DNA from 2 places in the Flavobacterium sp. HJ-32-4 genome. Region 1 is predicted to be linked to the other one. Evidence: riboswitches for the same ligand, from Rfam matches in the RefSeq annotation. Region 1 holds a riboswitch; the other holds the start of a gene.
The links. A riboswitch is a leader RNA that binds a small molecule or an ion and turns the genes downstream of it on or off. The one in region 1 is predicted to bind S-adenosylmethionine.
Positions count from the first base shown of each region.

Region 2: another riboswitch for S-adenosylmethionine. It lies ahead of MKO97_RS00545 (homocysteine S-methyltransferase family protein); the one in region 1 lies ahead of MKO97_RS09960 (PLP-dependent aspartate aminotransferase family protein).

Region 1 is NZ_CP092832.1:2,372,325-2,382,153, forward strand. Features, by position in the region: gene MKO97_RS09935 (hypothetical protein) at 173-586, opposite strand; gene MKO97_RS09940 (hypothetical protein) at 583-1,329, opposite strand; gene MKO97_RS09945 (hypothetical protein) at 1,462-1,956, opposite strand; gene mnmA (tRNA 2-thiouridine(34) synthase MnmA) at 2,229-3,413, shown strand; gene MKO97_RS09955 (homoserine dehydrogenase) at 3,587-4,864, opposite strand; gene MKO97_RS09960 (PLP-dependent aspartate aminotransferase family protein) at 5,358-6,566, opposite strand; SAM riboswitch class I at 6,693-6,799, opposite strand; gene MKO97_RS09965 (helix-turn-helix transcriptional regulator) at 6,992-7,315, shown strand; gene MKO97_RS15140 (SRPBCC domain-containing protein) at 7,312-8,277, shown strand; gene MKO97_RS09980 (TIGR02757 family protein) at 8,328-9,092, opposite strand; gene MKO97_RS09985 (hypothetical protein) at 9,074-9,829, opposite strand, start outside.
Region 2 is NZ_CP092832.1:150,754-160,582, forward strand. Features, by position in the region: gene metH (methionine synthase) at 1-2,557, opposite strand, end outside; gene MKO97_RS00545 (homocysteine S-methyltransferase family protein) at 2,561-3,556, opposite strand; SAM riboswitch class I at 3,662-3,768, opposite strand; gene metK (methionine adenosyltransferase) at 4,099-5,349, shown strand; gene MKO97_RS00555 (carboxypeptidase regulatory-like domain-containing protein) at 5,415-8,111, opposite strand; gene MKO97_RS00560 (GLPGLI family protein) at 8,129-9,025, opposite strand; gene MKO97_RS00565 (hypothetical protein) at 9,155-9,829, shown strand, end outside.

The DNA of each region.
Region 1 (9,829 bases):
ATACGTAAAGGTTGGCTCTTTTTGTTGTCAGGTGCATGCTGTCGGTCTCTTTTACAGGAAAGTGTGAGGAACACGGCAAAAAGGTAGGATAGGTATTTCATGTTTGAGCGGAACCTACCGATGTAGCCCCGCATGACTAACGTAACAAGAAAATGGAAATCCGAATCTTTGACTACTGCTTTTTCGTAAACGTCACCAGTTCTACAAATTCAATGTTGGCGGAAACAAACTTCTTTCCGGTTTTATCCCTTTTTATTTTTTTGCGGGAATTTAGTTTGAGCTTTAAAGTGCGGGGTGTAAGTTTAGAAATTAGGTGTTTCGTAGAGCGGGTATCCCATACAATTTTTAGGACACTGTCGTTCAATCGATAGGTAAAGTCATCTTCCGAGCCATTAGACCACTTTAACGTACCTGTAGCATTTTTGCGGAAGGCCAGTTCCGCACTCATCTGCAGTACCCTATCAGACTGCCAGTTTCCGATAATAATCTCCTCAAATCTTTGTGGAAGTGCTTTTAGGGGCATCGGAGCCAGGCTGAGGCAGAGAAGGCCGAGTAGTATTGTCAGTATGCCTGCATACCCCTTCATTTTCGTTCCCCCAATAGTCCCAAACCAAGCGCGATGTCAGTTCGGGCGTCCAGTTTTGACGGGTCAACACTCCAATGCCCTGCGACCTGCATAACGAGTTCCTCGTCGGGCCACACGACATCTTCGCGATCGAAATAGTGTTCGTCTTTCGCTTCGTCCGATAACGTATTGGCAAGATGCAATGTCTGCTCGAATTCGGTCGGTTGCCCTTCGACTGCGATGTTCTCACCGGTTTCCCCTAAATAGCTATACACCCGGTCGATGTGCCCGCCCGTGGCCTTCATCCAGCAATGGTACTCGGTCACACGATGCGTACAGAAAAACTGTGCGTCGCCAAACGTCCGGCTCAATGTTTCGAGTAGGGTTTTGACCTCGTCGATCCCCTCTTTGCTGTCACCGTGCGGAAGTCCCCAACCGCAGGCCAATGTCCAACCATCAAGGGGTGGTGTAACGAATACGGCGCCCTCATACGCGCGGGCAATCCCCACCTGCCAGTTGCAATCCGACACGTTCCTGAGTTGTAACATCGCGGCAAGTCGGGTTTTGTCGCCTGTCTTCACGGCCAACCACATACACTTATACCCAAAACCGATGGGTGCGTCCGGAACTGTTTTGTTAACCGTTGTAGGGGTCGGAACTTGTGTCCGTTGGTACTCGTCACTTTTCTTGTAAATCGTAATGGAACCCACCACGATGATGAACAATCCGAATAGTAATGCCACTATCATTTTTCTATTTTTCATAGGGTATAAGCCAAGCTCGCGAACCGTCCGTTTAACGGGTTGCCGTATCTTCAGGAGTGAAAATACAAAAAACAAAAAGGCGCCGCAACGGCTGCGAACAATGGCGTAGGCTACGTTGTTGTTGAAAATTGCCTATCTATATCTTTTCAAGCTGCCAAAGAGACTGAATTTGCCGTATCCGAGGTCCTTTAATTTAGGCGTAATGAACTTCTTGATTTCGACATAGTTCGCCAAATGAAACTGAGAAAGATGTACCACACTCTTTTTGCCTTTCATCAAGTAGAGTACTTCGTAGCGCCCGCCTCTAGACGTTTCAAATGTGGTTTCGAAACCATCCAGTTCGCTGAGACTTATTTTTGTCACGACATCGGCTATGTTCGCAACAGTAATATCCCCGTTTGAAAGCGTCACCTTTATCAACCTTCGCCACGTTCCCAGTAACAGCCGGACAGAAACTAATAACATCGGGGAACCCACTAAAAGGAACTTGAAATCATAGTCGTTTCCGAATGCTTCTACCCGGTTAAAAAACAGGTAAATGGGCGAAAAAAGCATCACCACCGCCATGCCGGCATATACGTAGGCCCGGTAAGATAAATTCGATTGCATTTCTTCACGTTTTTTCAAGTTAGCCCACCGGTTATATGCCAAGGGCAACGACATTGACCCGGGGCCATCCCGTGTTGAAGCGGTGCCTGTCGCGACAAAAATAAGAAGAACAATGAAGGATGAACGAGTTGATAGTTTATAGTTCAAAGTTTATAGTTCTTAGTTGACAGTTACCGGTCGACTACCCCAACCCTGAACCCTCAACCCTCAACTCCCTATCCCAACTCAACCCTCAAAACCCAACCCTCAAAACTCCAAACTGTCGTATCTTTGCAGAAAATTTCAACTCCATGAAACGCGTAGTCGTAGGGCTCTCAGGCGGAGTCGACTCCTCTGTCGCCGCCTACCTGCTCCAGCAACAAGGATACGAAGTCATCGGGCTGTTCATGAAGAACTGGCACGACGACACCGTCACCATATCCGACGAATGCCCGTGGCTCGAAGACAGCAACGACGCACTCCTCGTCGCCGAAAAACTCGGCATCCCTTTCCAGACCATCGATCTCAGCGAGCAATACAAAGAACGTATCGTCGACTATATGTTCAACGAATACGAAAAAGGCCGCACGCCCAATCCCGACGTACTCTGCAACCGCGAGATCAAGTTTGACGTCTTCCTCAAGATCGCCCTCGAACTCGGAGCTGATTACGTCGCCACCGGCCACTATTGCCGCAAAGCCGAAACCATTGTCGATGGCAAGCCGGTCTACCAACTGCTGTCGGGCGTCGATAACAATAAAGACCAGTCGTATTTCCTTTGCCAACTCTCACAGGAACAACTGGCAAAAGCACTGTTCCCTATAGGCGAACTCACCAAACCCGAAGTGCGGCGCATCGCGTCGGAGAATGATTTAGTGACGGCTGAGAAAAAAGACTCACAAGGACTCTGCTTCATCGGAAAAGTGCGCCTGCCCGAATTCCTGCAACAAAAACTGCAGCCCAAAGAAGGCGTCATCGTGCAGGTCGACGCCCACGACGGTATTTTCGACCGCCACCTCGACCATGCCACGTCGCCCAAAGAACGGCTTGCGCTGGCCGCTGCCGATGTCCCGCTTGACGGACACGGAAAAGTCGTCGGCAAACACCAAGGCGCGCACTACTTCACGATCGGGCAACGCAAAGGCCTCAACGTAGGCGGCACGCCCGAACCACTGTTCGTCATCGGCACCGACGTCGAGACCAATACGATTTATACGGGCATGGGGCACGACCACCCCGGACTCTACAAATCGGCCCTTTTCGTACAAGGCCCGGAAGTCCACTGGATCCGCGAAGACCTCCGCCTCCGCGACGGCGAGACACGCGAGGTCATGGCCCGCATCCGCTACCGCCAGCCGCTGCAAAAAGCCACGCTCCACCAGTTCGACAACGGCCTCTACGTCGCCTTCGAAACCCCGCAATCGGCCATCACCGAAGGGCAATTCGTCGCGTGGTACGACGGCGAGGAACTACTCGGATCGGGCGTGATTTCCTGAATAGATTAGGGTAGGGCGCCCCGGCGATGTACGTCTCGACTAACCCCGACGTTGCCTCCGCCAGCGGGCTATCCGCTATAGCTTTGTTGCCCCGAAAAGCAGGGGGGCACAAAGGCTGTCGCTGCTATCCCTGGCGCAACCTTCTCCGCCCGGGCGTTAGTCCTGTCAAAGCCCTATATGACAAACGCAGGCACCGAGTGTTCCGAGGTCGTTTCGGTAGTCTCCACGGCGAGCGCTTCCGTTTCTGCATCCACGCCAAACAACACGATCGATTTCGGCAACGGATCCTCCGACAGCAACCGCAACCGTTCAAACGACAGCGTCCCGATCGTATAGCCTTCGTCGGCATTGCCGTAGGTTTCCGTCACCGACCGGAAGTAACGGCGCAGCGCCATGGCATCGTCCTGTCGGTAGCGGAGCAGAATCGTCACTTCAAAGTCATCCGATAACGCCGTTACGCCATCCTGTTGTATCTTACGGTATTCATAGCGGTAATCGTAGCTCAGTGCCGAAATGTCGCTGATCACGGCTGAAGCTGTCGGATGCGCACCTGCGCCGCGTCCCACAAAAAACTGCTCATCGGCAAAGCGCGTGCGGGTCACCACACCGTTAAACACATCGTCTACACCATGCAAACGCTCGTGCGACGCCACAAACCGCGGTGTCACGTAGGCCGCAATTCGCCCATCCGCCCGCCGGAACGCCTCGGCTACCAGTTTGATCTTAAGGCCTTTTTCCCGGGCATAGTTGAGTTCCAGCGCGCCGAGTCCGTCTATACCCAACGTCAGGATGTCGTCCGGCGCCGCCACATGTCCGAACGCATGCGCCAGCAACAGCAACAGTTTATATTTAGCGTCGAAACCACCGGTGTCCAGCGTCGGGTCGCTTTCAGCATAGCCCTTCGCCTGTGCTTCGCGCAAGGCCTCGGCATACGACACGCCCTCGGTGGCCGTCTTCGTCAGGATGTAATTCGTCGAGCCGTTCACGATACCCTGTATCGATTCCAGCAGGTCGTTGTTGTAATACTCTTCCAGGTTCCGGATAATCGGCATACTCGCGCAGGCCGCGGCCTCATATAGCAGTGGCACCCCGACTTCCTGTTGCAACGCATGGAATTCCGCGAAGTGTGTCGCCAGCACTTTTTTGTTCGCCGACACCACCGCCTTCCCGTTGCGCAGCGCGCGGGTAATGATCGGGTAGGCAGCTTCGGCGTCGTCGATCAGTTCGACAATCACGTTGATCTCAGGGTCGTCCAGCAGTTCCCTGGCGTTATACGTAAAAAACGATGCGTCAATCGGACGCGCCTTGTGCGGATCGCGTACACAGACTTTTTTGATATGTGCCGGAAACCCGGGCGTTTTTTGCAAGACGTCATACAGGCCATAGCCGACACAGCCGAAGCCGAATAATCCGATGGTAAGGTGTTTACGTGGGGCGGGAAGTACGCTCATAGTGTGGAGTTTATAGTTTATAGTTGAGAGTTCATAGTTCATAGTTGTGAGTAGGAGCTGTGAGTTGATACTTGCTCCTTGATACTTGCTCCTTGCTAGCCGGCTCCTTCCTTTTAACAATTTCTACGGTTTTCCCATACCGCTATGTCCGCGGGAATCTGTATTTTGGATTAGGGGAGGGGCGGATGCGTCCCTTACGAAATCCTACAGGGATTTGGTTACGGGAAAGCCGTACAAATTGTTAAAAATGTTAGAAGTTCGAGTTCATAGTTCATAGTTGAGAGTAGGAGCTGTGAGTTGATACTTGCTCCTTGCTCGCCTCTCCTTCCTTTTAACAATTTCTACGGTTTTCCCGTACCGCTATGTCCGCGGGAATCTGTATTTTAGAGTAGGGGAGGGGCGGATGCGTCCCTTACGAAATCCTACAGGGATTTGATTACGGGAAAGCCGTATGAATTGTTAAATATTAGAAGTTTGAGGTAGGGTTGAGAGTTCATAGTTCAGAGTAGGAGTGGTGAGTTGCTACTTGCTCCTTGCTACTCGCGCCTTGCTTCTCGCTTCTCGCTCCTTCAAACGCCTGCTTCAAATCATCAATCAAATCCTCGGCATCTTCCAGTCCAACCGACAGGCGGATCAAACTGTCCGTCACACCGGCCTGGTAGCGCTTCTCTACCGGAATCGATTTATGGGTCATTTCGCACGGCAGGCAACACAGGCTTTTCACGCCGCCCAGGCTTTCGGCCAGTTTGAAAAGGTGGGTAGTCGATACAATCCGTGAGGCAAGTTCTTTGTCGTCTACGGTAAGGTCAAACGAGATCACCCCGCCGAAATACCGTTGTTGGCCTCGGGCGACCTCGTGGTTTGGGTGGGAGGGAAGTCCGGGGTAGTAGACATTCTTCACCAACTCTTCACTTTCTAGGAAGGTTGCGATCTTCAGCGCGTTCTCCGCATGTTGGCGGATACGTAGCGACAACGTCTCAATTCCGCGGATCACCAGCCAGCTGTCAAACGGCCCGAGTATCGCACCCGATGCGTTCTGTATGAATTTGATCCGGTCACCGAGTTCTTCCGTCGCCGTTACTACCAGTCCGGCGATGAGGTCGCTGTGGCCCGACAGGTACTTCGTCGCGCTGTGCACCACCAGGTCGGCGCCCAATGCGATTGGCTGTTGCGAAGCCGGAGACGCAAAGGTGTTGTCGACACATAGCAACACGCCATGTGCCTTCGCGATACGCGCAATCGCCCGGATATCGGCAATCTTCAAGGTTGGGTTGGTCGGCGATTCCAGCCAGATCAGCGCCGTTTTATCGGAAATAGCCGCCGCCACGTTGGCCGGGTTGGTCGCATCCACATAGCGCACGGTGATGCCGAACTTCTCATACACGTGGGTAAACAAACGGAACGCCCCGCCGTAGATGTCGTCGACCGCTACGATCTCGTCGCCCGACTTGAGCAGTTTGACCACTGCATCGATGGCGGCAAGGCCACTGGCAAACGCGTAGCCACGGGCGCCGTGCTCAAGTTGCGCAATGAGGTCTTCCAGTACTTTCCGTGTCGGATTGTTGCTGCGGGCATAGTCAAAACCTTTGTGTTGGCCGGGTGCATCCTGCACAAACGTGGAAGTCTGGTAAATCGGGACCGAAACCGAACCGGTAAGCGGATCAACAGGAATGGCGTGTAGAATGCGGGTGTGCTCTTTCATGGTATAAGGGATATTTGGATTACAGGTGAAATATCCAAATCCGGAATACCGAAAGGGCAAAAAAAATGCTCTTCCGATAAGTTCAGAAGAGCAGTGTATCAAGAGATAAAATAACTACTTATTCTAAGCTTATCTGTCCCCGCGCTAAGCGCAGGGTTGAATGTGGCACCTTACTTTTCAGCAGGTTGCCAAGACGTCATTGGGTCAAGTCCCTCGGTCTTTCTGGATAAGGATGTGTGGGTAAGAACGTTCCGCAAAGGTATTCCGGAAAGTTTTGAATTTCCAAACAAAAAAAGAAATTATTTTTTAAGTGTTTGATAGTGAGTTATTTTGATCGAAGTAATTTCCTGTTATCACGTTAAACTACATCATTTATTTGCGCAACTGTACGGTTGCATATATATTTGCAACCAAATGATTGCATAATGAGAAGAGACGTTTTCCAGGCCATCGCCGACCCAACCCGCAGGGCCATTCTGGTGTTGATCGCTACCCAGTCGATGACACCCAATGCCCTCGCCGAACATTTCCACTCTACACGCCAGGCCGTGTCCAAGCATTTGAAGATTTTGTCGGAATGCGGACTCGTGCGTCCGGAAGAGAAAGGGCGTGAGATCCACTACAGCCTCGAAGCGGATAAAATGGCCGAAGTCGACCAATGGCTCGCCCAGTTCCGAGATCTGTGGAAACAGCGTTTCGACGCACTCGATACGATATTGTCTAATATGAAAAAAAACGAAAAACCATGAATGCCCACTTGCAATTCGACTTCACCGTCGACAAAAACGACAAAACTATCCGTGTCACACGCGAATTTGCCGCCAACCGCGACCTCGTCTGGGAAGCCTGGACCAACCCGGAAATCCTCGACCAATGGCTAGCACCAAAGCCGTACAAAGCCGAAACCCTATCAATGGACTTCCGGGCGGGTGGACACTGGTTCTACTGCATGGTCGGACCCGACGGCGACCGTCATTACTGCCGCGCTGATTATGGCGATGTCCAGCCAAAGGAGTTCTACACAGCGGCAGATGGGTTCACTGACGAAAACGGTAAGCTCAATCCGGAGTTTCCGCAGTCGAACTGGCGCAATACCTTCCGCGAGGCGGACCAACATACAGTGGTTGAAGTGCTTATATCCTATGCCTCACTAACCGATCTCGAAGCCGTTATCAGCATGGGCTTCAAAGAAGGATACACGATGGCATTGGAGAATCTCGACCAGTATATCGAAGCGCGCGGACGTCTTCGTAACGAGCTTCGCACTGACAATCAAGCGCGTGTGACAACCTACCTTAACTTTCCGGGCAACACGGAAGAAGCCTTCCTGTTTTACCGTTCAGTGTTCCGTTCTGAGTTCAGCGGCGGCGGCATACAGCGTTTCGCCCAGGCTCCACAGGCACCCGACCAGCCACCTATGAGCGAAAGTCTGAAAAACCTGGTGCTGCACGTCGAATTACCTATCCTGGGTGGGCATGTACTGATGGCGACCGATGCGCCCGAAGAAATGGGGTTCACCGTTGCAACGGGCAATAACATGCACATTAGCCTCGAGCCTGATTCGAAGGAAGAAGCCGAACGCCTGTTCAACGAGTTGTCAGTCGGCGGTAACATCACAATGCCATTGCAGGATATGTTCTGGGGTGCTTATTTCGGATCGTTCACCGACCGGTTTGGCATCAACTGGATGGTCAATTTCAGGACGTCTTAGTATTTTAAATGACATGAACCCGGCCTTGCGTCGGGTTTTTTTTGGCTTCATCAGAACTTCTCAAATGCACCCAATCCAAAAAGTGCGAAGTCATATTTAACCGGATCGCGTGGATCGAGTCGACGCAGGTTCTGGTCGAGTTCGAACAGCGCTTTAGCGTCATTCTGGGAACGGGAGAGGAGGCCGAGTTTGCGGGCCACATTACCCGAGTGCACATCCAGCGGGCACGACAAAACCGACATCGGGATTTGCGTCCAGAGACCAAAATCCACACCTTTTGTGTCGCGCCGTACCATCCACCGCAAAAACATATTAAGCCGTTTGGCAGCCGAATTCTTCATCGGATCCGACACGTGTTTGGCCGTGCGGGCCGAGTCGGCTTTTTCCAGAAACACCTTCCGAAAGGCGTGAAGCGCTGGTTGCAGGCTGTCGGCGGTTTGATGCGCAGCCAACAGCGCCTCAGGTCCGCCCGCGGTCTCATACACATGCCGCAGTCCCCTGATAAATGCCTGGAAATCGACGCCATTGAACGTCCGGTGCACAAACGAGTCGAGTGCGGCGAGGTCGCGTTCGGAATACGACACCACGAAATCATACGGAGCATTACCCATCAAATCCATCATCCTGCGGGCATTGCCGATGATGCTGGTGCGGTTGCCCCACGAGATCGTCGCCGTTAAATACGCGGCAATTTCGATATCCTCCCGCTTCGAAAAGCCATGCGGAATCTGTATAGGGTCTGTTTCAATAAAAGCCGGGTGGTTGTATTGGGCCGCCTTACTGTCGAGAAACTCCTTTAATTCGTCTTGTCCCATTCATCAGCAGGTAGTGAGCGAAAGCCATCGCCCAGGTTAGCGGTACGGAGTTGCGGAACAACGCCATATTTGCGGGCGTTTCGCTCCAAAATCCGCCGGTTGGTGCACGGCAGCGGTCCGTCGCCGGTCGTGTGGAAATACGCGTCTTTGGGCGGTGTATAATAGCGTAGGTTGCCCACCCGTTCCGTTTCAAACGTCAGATCGGGCAGCCGGGTAATCGGGGAAGGCCACAAAATGAGACGGGGGGCATAACTGTCGTTCAACGCCATCTTTCCGTTTCCGGTCAACGGTCGATTGCCCAGTGCCAGCGGCAATACGAAAGGGGCTACCAATGCGCCGACTAAAACCGTTTGCTGCAGGCGTTCGGGAAGTCGCAGGCGGTCCGTGAGTTCTGCCGCAACCAACGTCCCTAAAAACACCAACTCGGGCAGGAAAAACCGGTACTGGGGCGATACGACAATGATGAACCCGAAATGCAACAAACATACCGTCCACAGTAGCCGGAACGAACGGTTTTTACCTTTTAGGAAAAGCGCCACCGGGAAAAGCGCCAACATCCCGATATTGAACAGTCGGTCAAGTCCGTCCATCCGCCACCAATGATGGAGACGTTCTACCCATCCAAATGAACGAAAGCCCGCTTCCCCCATAAACTCATGGTTCCGGATCATATCACCCAGCGAAGCCGCTACGGGTTCCGGTACCGTCCAATCAAAATCAAATGCGCCCCACGTCGA
Region 2 (9,829 bases), 1.3 Mb from region 1:
ACATCGCCATGCTTTCCGTCAGGCGGACGCCAATCCGGTTTTCCACATCGAGCAATTGCCAGATCGTGGGCTTTTCGAGATGGTCCGGACAGGCCGGATAACCTGGTGCAGGCCGGATGCCCTGATAGGCTTCCGAAATCAGGTCTTGGTTTGTAAGCGATTCATCGGCGGCGTATCCCCAGATTTCTTTGCGGACGCGCTCGTGCAGGTATTCGGCAAACGCTTCTGCGAGACGGTCTCCGAGGGCTTTTACGAGAATGGAGTTGTAATCATCATGGTCGGCTTCGAACTCTTTGGCCTTCTCATCAACGCCAAAGCCCGTCGTGACGCAAAAACAACCGATATAGTCCGGCGTGCCTTCCGGCGCAACGAAATCGGCCAACGCCAGGTTGGGCGCACCGGCCGTCTTACGGGATTGCTGCCGCAGGGTCAGAAAACGGGCGCTTTCGTTTCCGTCTGCATCCCAAATGGCAATATCGTCGTCGTTGACCTGGTTGGCCGGAAAGATGCCTATGATGCCTTTTGCCGACAACCATTGCTCGTCGAGTATTTTTTGGAGCATGACTTTCGCATCCACAAAAAGCGCGGTAGCCTGCTCGCCCACAACCTCATCCGTTAAGATTGCCGGGTATTTCCCATACAATTCCCACGACTGGAAAAACGGCGTCCAGTCGATATAAGCGACCAGGTCCGACAAGGCTACTTCGATTTCCTTCACGCCGATGAAATTCGGGCGTACAGGGGCGAAATCGAGCGCTAACTTGTTTTTCCGGGCTTCCTCCAACGTCAGGAATTCCTTTTCCCGGCCGCGGCTCAGGTAGCCTTCCCGCAATTGGTCGTATTCGGTTCGCAGCGAGGCTACATAGGCTTCTTTGGTATCGGGTTGCAGCAAACTACTGGCGACCGTCACGGCGCGCGAAGCGTCGTTTACGTGCACGACCGCTCCACCGTACTCGGGTGCGATCTTCACGGCGGTGTGGGCACGCGAGGTGGTCGCGCCCCCTATCATGACCGGAATTTTAATGTTGAGGCGATCGAGTTCCCTGGCGAGGTACACCATCTCGTCGAGTGAAGGCGTGATGAGTCCGGACAACCCGATCACGTCAACACTTTCTCTCACTGCCGTCTCAATGATTTTTTCAGGCGGCACCATAACCCCCAAATCAATGATTTCGAAGTTATTACATGCTAAAACAACCGATACGATATTTTTACCGATATCGTGCACGTCGCCTTTCACGGTTGCCATCAGGATCCGTCCGGCGCCCCTTGTTTCTTCCGTGCCGGTTTTCTGGGCTTCTATAAACGGTAACAGATAGGCTACGGCCTTCTTCATCACCCGGGCCGATTTCACGACCTGGGGCAGAAACATCTTCCCGCTTCCGAAAAGGTCGCCCACCACATTCATGCCGTCCATCAGGTGCTGTTCGATCACTTCGATGGGTTTGGCGACCGAAAGCCGGGCTTCTTCGACATCAATTTCGATGAACTCATCAATACCCTTCACGAGCGAATGCGTGAGCCGTTCGCGTACCGTGCCGTTGCGCCATTCCTGGGTTTGTTTTTCGACTTGGGCGTTGTTTCCCCTTACCGTTTCGGCGTAGGCCAGCAGTCGTTCGGTAGCATCGTCACGACGGTCCAGCAGCACGTCTTCCACATACTCCAGCAGTTCTTTGTCGATTTCGTCATAGATTTCCAACATCTCCGGATTTACGATACCCATGGTCATGCCGTGGCGAATCGCGTGGTAGAGGAAGGCTGAGTGCATCGCTTCCCGCACACGGTCATTGCCGCGGAAGGAAAAGGATACGTTACTGACCCCGCCACTCACATGGGCGTAGGGCAGGTTCTTCCGTATCCATTGGGTGGCGCGGAAGAAGTCGAGGGCGTTGCGGCGGTGTTCGTCCATACCCGTCGCCACAGGGAAGATATTGGGGTCGAAGATGATATCTTCCGGCGGAAAACCAACGGTTCCGACCAAAAGGTCATACGATCGTTTGCAGATTTCGATGCGTCGTTCGAAGGTGTCGGCCTGGCCCGCTTCGTCGAAGGCCATCACGATCACCGCGGCGCCATATCGACGGATTTTGCGGGCGTGGTCGAGGAAAGCCGCTTCGCCTTCCTTCAGTGAAATCGAATTGACGACCCCTTTTCCCTGGATGACTTTCAGTCCGGCTTCGATGATTTCCCATTTCGAGCTGTCGATCATGACCGGCACCCGTGCGATATCCGGCTCGGCCGCAATCAGGTTAAGGAAACGGGTCATGGCCTGCACGCCATCGAGCATCCCCTCGTCCATATTGACATCAATGATCTGCGCGCCACCTTCTACCTGGGCCCGTGCGATGTCGAGTGCTTCCTCATAGTTCTCTTCCCGGATAAGACGCAGAAACTTACGGGATCCGGTGACATTGGTGCGTTCGCCTACGTTGACGAAGTTCGTTTCCGGCGTAACGATCAGCGGCTCGAGGCCGGATAGCGTCAGGTAACGCGGAAGCGCAGTAGTGGCACTGTCGGTGAAGTCGGAGGCGTTCGTAGGGCTGTAGGGCGTGTTCATGGCTTATATCGTTACGGCTTCGGGACGTTTTCTGGGTTCAAATTCAGCAGCCACCGAGGCAATCAGGCGAATGTGTTCGGGCGTCGTGCCGCAACAGCCGCCTATTATATTGACAAGATTTTCATTTAGGTATTCCCGAATCAATGCCTGCATTTCCTCAGGTGTCTGGTCATACTGCCCGAAAGCATTGGGCAATCCGGCGTTCGGATGCGCGGAAATGTTCAGTGACGTCCGGAGTCCGAGTCGCTTCAGGTACGGCTTGAGTTGGTCGGCTCCCAAAGCACAATTGAATCCGACGCTGAGCAGCGGAATATGTGAGATAGAGATGAGGAACGCTTCGACCGTCTGGCCTGAGAGCGTGCGACCCGACGCATCGGTGATGGTACCCGACACCATAACCGGAATATCGAGGTGACGCGCTTCCTTCACTTCTTCGATGGCGAAAAGAGCGGCTTTGGCGTTTAGGGTATCGAAAATCGTCTCAACGAGAAGCAGATCAACACCACCGTCGATAAGGGCTTCGACCTGTTCTTTGTAGGCGATGCGGAGTTCATCGAAGGTGACCGCGCGGAATCCGGGATCGTTGACATCGGGCGACATGCTTGCGGTGCGGTTGGTCGGACCTATCGATCCGGCAACAAAACGCGGCCGATCGGTGAACTCATCGGCCACGGCGCGTGCGATTCGGGCTGATTCATAGTTCAGTTCACACACGAGGCTTTCCAGATGGTAGTCGGCCATTCCGATGGTCGTGCCCGAAAACGTATTGGTTTCCACAATATCGGCGCCGGCCTCGAAATACGCCCGGTGCACCGATTTCACTGCTTCGGGTTGGGTGATCGAGAGCAAATCGTTGTTGCCTTTAAGGGGATGCGGGAAATCACGGAACCGCTCACCGCGAAAATCCGCCTCTTCGAATCGGTGGCGTTGCAACATCGTCCCCATGGCCCCGTCTAAGACGAGGATGCGTTTTTCTAATTCTTTTCGGATATCAGCCATCTTTCAATCAATAGTACCAATGAAATGTCCAGCACCACCGCGTCCCGTGTTTCGGGCGGGGCGTTCTGCTTGTAAAGGTTATCATGAAAGAGAGGGAATAATCCCGGGTTATCTTTCCCCATCAACGATTAGGGTAGAATGCAGCACCTTCTGCGGGAGCAGGGTTGCTAAGGCGTCACCGGGTCTAGTCCCTCGGCCTTTCGTGATAACAAACACTAAATATATGAACGCTGCAAAGGTCGGCAATGGGTTTGGATTTCGCAAACAAATCGTCGCAAACGATTGAGAAAGTAGACGGTGGTCAGTAGCCAGTAGTCTGTAGGGGTCGACCCGACCACAGACTACCAACCACTGACTACCAACTACTGACAACTGACTACTAACAACTTTTGCACTTCCGAACTTTTCCCCTATCTTTGCAACCGAAAATCCCGGGAGGAAAAATTTGCCTGATTGCAACCTCGCTAAAAAATGCTAAAGCAGTGATCCTCTTTAGCCCCGCGACGTCTTCACGAATCTCCTCCCGCCATAAAAAAATAACTATGGCCTATCTTTTTACGTCGGAATCTGTCAGTGAAGGACATCCCGACAAAGTTGCCGACCAGATTTCGGACGCGCTCATCGATCATTTCCTCGCCTTCGACCCCGAGTCGAAAGTAGCCTGCGAAACGCTTGTCACCACCGGACAGGTCATCCTGGCGGGCGAAGTGAAATCGAACACTTACCTTGACGTACAACAAATCGCACGTGATGTCATCCGTAAGATCGGATACACGAAAAGCGAATATATGTTCGAAGCCAACTCGTGTGGCATCCTGTCGGCCATCCACGAACAATCGGCGGATATCAACCAGGGCGTTGACCGTGCCAATAAAGAAGAGCAAGGCGCCGGCGACCAGGGCATGATGTTCGGATACGCCACCAATGAAACGGCCGACTATATGCCATTGGCGCTCAACCTATCGCACAAGTTGCTGCAGGAATTGGCAGAACTGCGTCGCGAGAACAAAGAGATTACCTACCTCCGCCCGGACGCCAAGTCACAGGTAACATTAGAATACGACGACAACAACAAACCGGTACGGATCGACGCGATCGTGATCTCTACCCAACACGACGACTTCGACCAGGAAGCCGCGATGTTGGCCAAGATCAAAAAAGATATTATCGAAATCCTCATTCCGCGCATCATCGCGAAGAATCCGGAATACGCACACTTGTTTAACGACGCCATCCACTACCACATCAATCCTACAGGGAAATTTGTGATTGGCGGGCCTCACGGCGATACCGGACTCACGGGCCGTAAGATCATCGTGGATACCTACGGTGGAAAAGGCGCACACGGAGGCGGGGCTTTCTCAGGAAAAGATCCGTCGAAAGTAGACCGTTCCGCTGCCTACGCTACCCGTCACATCGCGAAAAACCTCGTGGCTGCCGGTATAGCAGATGAAATCCTCGTGCAGGTTTCCTACGCAATCGGCGTAGCCAAACCGATGGGTATTTATATTAACACATACGGAACGGCAAAAGTCGGACTGAGTGACGGTGAAATCGCGAAGAAAGTAGAAGCGCTGTTTGATATGCGCCCGTACTTCATCGAGCAACGCCTGAAGCTGCGTAACCCGATTTATTCAGAAACGGCGGCATACGGTCACATGGGCCGCACACCGGAAACCGTCACTAAGAAATTCCGTTCGCCCGATGGTTCTGAGAAAGCCGTAACAGTCGAACTGTTTACATGGGAAAAACTCGACTATGTTGACGCTGTGAAAAGCGCTTTCGGACTCTAACAATTCCATCCCTACATAGAAAAAGCCCGTCATTTGAACGGGCTTTTTTATGTTTGGGCAGTTCCTTACAAATTGTACTTCATCGAGAAGATCAGGTAACGCGGCTGGACCCGGTATTGTTGGGTGCTTGTAATGAATTGGGAAAAACTGTCACTGTTGAGTGTCGTCGTATTCAAAAGGTTGGTGGCCGAGAATTTATACTCCCACTTGCTGTCTTTCTTCTGGTAAATCAGGCTGGCCGAAAGGAAGTCGTACTCGTTATCGACGGTATTATCCGCATCGTGGTAATGGTTGTATTGGTAGTCCGCGCTAAACGAAAAGGCATCCAGGAAATAGTAGTCCAATCGCACAAACGGACTCTCATTGGTAAACGTATTCTGGTCGTAGTAATTCATCGTCAGCGTATACCCCACTTCCAGGTTCGGGAACTTCCGGTAGTTGGTGGAGGCCGTCACCGTGTAATTCTGCGAGAAACTTTCCCGCGTGTCACGTTGGCCCACGAAGAGGTTGTTTGATTTATTCCAGTTAAGTCCGGCGCTGAGGGACGCTTTGTAATACCGGAGAAAGGAACGCCCATACATCCCATTCCCCGAAAGCGATTCATCCGCATAGAAAAGGTTCAACGGCCGGGAAAACTGGTTGATACCGTCGAAAATCGAATTCGATTTTACGCCATCAACGGTCTTGACATAAGAAAGGTTACCGAAGATGTTTTCCTGGTTGAACATGTTGAATTTGAAATACCGAAGCGAATGCGTCTGAACGGTCGAGCTTCCCAGGAACGGGTTGCCCGTAGAGAGGCTCCGGTAACTATTGAACAAGAGTCCGGTGATCAGCTGGTTGACATCCGTAAAGTTGTTGCTGATGGAAAAGTTATAGGTAAGCGTCTCCGACTTCTTGATTTGCCACAAAGCGTAAAAATCGGGCAACAGCCGCACGAAACTATTCGAGAAGTCGACGGTCGGCTGGATGTTGTGCATATCATAGTAATGTACGCTAAAACCCGGATTGAAGGTAAATTTCCCCGTCAGGATTTTATAATGGAAGGCGGCAAAGACATCTTCATACCGATAATCGACGTCGTTCAGTGCCGTTGACGGCGTGGCAGTCTGCGATCCGTTGTCGAGCACCTGGTAAAAACGCGAATCAAACGACTGGCGCGAATAGGTATTCCCGATCGTCACGTTGATGTTGCTTTTCGGTGTCGCCACGAAGTAGTAGTCGACCTTGGCATCGGCTTTATGGGTTTTCACAAAGCGATACTGATTGAGATCGTACCGTCCGGACGCTTCGTCTACGATGCCGAGGTTACCCGTCGGGAACGGATTGTTGCCTAGATTCGCCGTATAGAGCGGATCCTCCTCCTGATACAGGTGCTGGAATTCGAATGCAAAGATGTGGCGTTCGCTCTTCGTCCAGTAGGCACTCAGGTTCTGGTTGATCGAAAAGGGCTTCTGCTGTTTATCGGTCAGGATTTGCTGTCCGCTGCTGGTACCATCGGCGAGTCGGGTCGTTTGGAAGAGGTCTGTGACTTCCCCTTGGTCCGATCCTTTAATTAACGCATCGTAATCGAACTGGAAATTGGCGCTGGGTTTGTAATTCGCGCTCAACTTCGCCATGGCCAACCGGGTCTCCTGAAGCGCCTTTTCCGTGGTTTCCTGGGTGGTATTTGTTTGCAATACCGTGCTTCGTGAGGCGGTTTCGACCTCATTTGTAGAAGAGGAGAAAATACCGAATCCGCTTAGCGTCCAGGCCTTTGACGGACTCCAGCTCGCGTTCGCCGCCCCGAAACGGGTTTCGATTTCCTTCGCCCGGTTGTTCCGGAGGGTAAGCAAACCGATATCATTTGATGACACATTGAAATTGCTGTTGCTCTTTCGCATCATCGCCCGAAACCCGCCGGTAAACTTGAAGTAATCCTGCATGGTGAGCGGCAACTCGCCGATGTTATTGAAATTGGTGATCAGGTTGACGCTATACTCCGGGTTGTAGTAAAACACCTTGGGGTTGACGATATAGCGACTCTCCTTATGGCCCACACCCGATCCGGCCGTCATGTCGCCGAACCAGAAGTTCTTCTTCCCGTCTTTGAGTTTGATGTTCATCGCCACGCTTTCCTCGTTGTTTTCAACGGGCTTCAGTTGACTGATTTCGTTGTAATTCCGCAACACCTGTACTTTGTCAACCGCATCCGCAGGGATATTCTTGACCCCGAGTTTGGTGTCGCCGTCGAAGAAATCTTTCCCTTCGACCATCAGTTTACTCACCTTCTTCCCCTCCACTTCCACCTCGCCGTCGGCATTGACCTGCACGCCGGGGAGCTTTTTCAACACATCCTCAAGTTTTCGTTCAGTTCCGGTTTTAAATGAATCGGCGTTGTACACAATGGTATCCCCACTGATGGACACCGGCATTTCGTTGACGATCTCCACCCCTTCCAGTTCGATGCCACCCTCTTCCATGACGATTTCCTGCCGCATGTCAGAGCTGCCCGTGTTGATGGTCAGTTCTTTGGGTTTGAATCCGAGGAAACTCAACTTGACCGTGTAGGCCGTATTGGGTTTCAGGTTTAGGTAAAAGCGTCCTTTGTCGTTGGTGATGGCATAGGCATCCATGGCTTTGGTAGCCTGGTTGATGGCCATCACGTTGGCCATTTCAAGTGGTGCTTTTTTGTCGTCGGTGACGGTTCCGTCCAGACGAATGGTTTGCGACCGTGCGGTAAGTGCCGTCACGAGTGCCAGCAGGGCAAAAAGTGGCTTCATGGTAACCTTTCCCGGGATCAACGTCCCATTCGTATTTGCATCCGGTTATTGCCGCCAGGTCCCATACCCTGTTCCTTTAGTTCCTCCATCTTCTTGACCACAATGTCGTCGTATTCTTTCTGGCTGACGACCTTGCCGGAAGACGGCTCTTTGATGTCGGCTTTTTCCTTGACATTCAACACCACCTTCGAACACAGGATCACCGTTTTTCCATCCGATACCTCCAAAATCAAACCCGGAAGCCCCCAATAGTCGCCCGGGCCCTGGTTGATGGGGATATCCGGGGTGTACCACGCTGTGATCGTGATTTCTTTCTGCATTTCAAATTGATCAGTGAAGTTGGTCGACTTCTTTTCGTCTTTCTCCTCTTTCTTCTCCTCTGGCTTCCCCTTGAAACGGAAGTTCCGGAAATCGGCCGGAGAGGCAGGACGTACCGCCGTAGCTTTGTAGCAGGTGTATCCGCCTATTTGCCGTGTTTCCCCTTCGAGTTTCCACTCTAATTTCGGGAGTGAATCTTTTACGAGGAACTCTTTCCCCATGAACTCTTTATCAACGACGTAGCGTTTCTCTTTTACATTTTTATAATAGGTGCCGCCACCACCCATGAATGACATCATCATCCGGCGACCGCCCCCCATGCCGTCGCCGCCGGGAGTGTCGAGTTTTTCCTCTTCTTTATAAATCGAGGCACTGCGGTCAAAATTCAGGATGAAAGTCTTTTCGAACATCGCTTTCATCCGATCTTCGATCATCTTTCGCATTTCAGGCGTGATCTCGCGGTTGCCGCCCATGGCCGAATTGAAATCGGCGGTGCTGGTCTTTGATTCGTAAACAGCCATGCCCTGGAAGTCTTTCTGGGCGACAGCGGAAGCTGACACCAGAAAAAGGGCCATAAAATAGTGGAGGTGTTTCATTGGGAGGAATTTAATCTCGGCAAATATGACAAAAAGCGAAGGCGAATGTTACGAAAACTGTGTTAATTTATGGGGTCCTGTGTAAAAAAACACCCCTGTTGCCCAAGTGGTTTTTTGTACCTTCGGAACATGAAAAAGTGGTTGCTTTTACTTTGGATTTCAGCCGGATGGTGCCAGACACCTGCAAAAGACAGCGCTTCCATTCCCTTCGACGCCGATGTGTTCTGCGGGCGGGACGCGTCGGGTGCCCTATATGGCATCCTCGACAATACCTTTTTCCGGCAAACCGGCGCGGATCGGGTGGAATACCGAAACGTGTCGCTCGGCCATCTGCTGCGGGTCGACCTTCGAAACCCGTTACGGATGGTGCTGTTCTACAGCGACTTCAACACGGCGGTTTTGTTGGACAATCAATTGAACGAAATCCAGCGCATACCGTTTGCGGAGAAAGACCCGGCGTTGCTGGTGACCGCGTGTGGACTCGCCTCGCAAAACCGGATTTGGCTATACGACAGCCTGACGTTGCGACTGGGGCTTTACGACCTGAACTCGGGTAAAACAACCTTCATTACACAACCGATTCCACGACCCGTGACCTATGCCTCCGATTTCAACGACTTCTACTGGATCGACGAAAAAGGGATTTACTACACCTGCAATGTCTTCGGACGGATGGTGACGGTCGGACGGGTGGCCACCGGCGACGGCCTGCAACTGGAAAACGGTCGGATATGGCGCGTTGACGGCACCTCCATCCGGTTTTTTCCCGACGGTTCAGGCGTGGAAAAAACGGTATTGGACGCC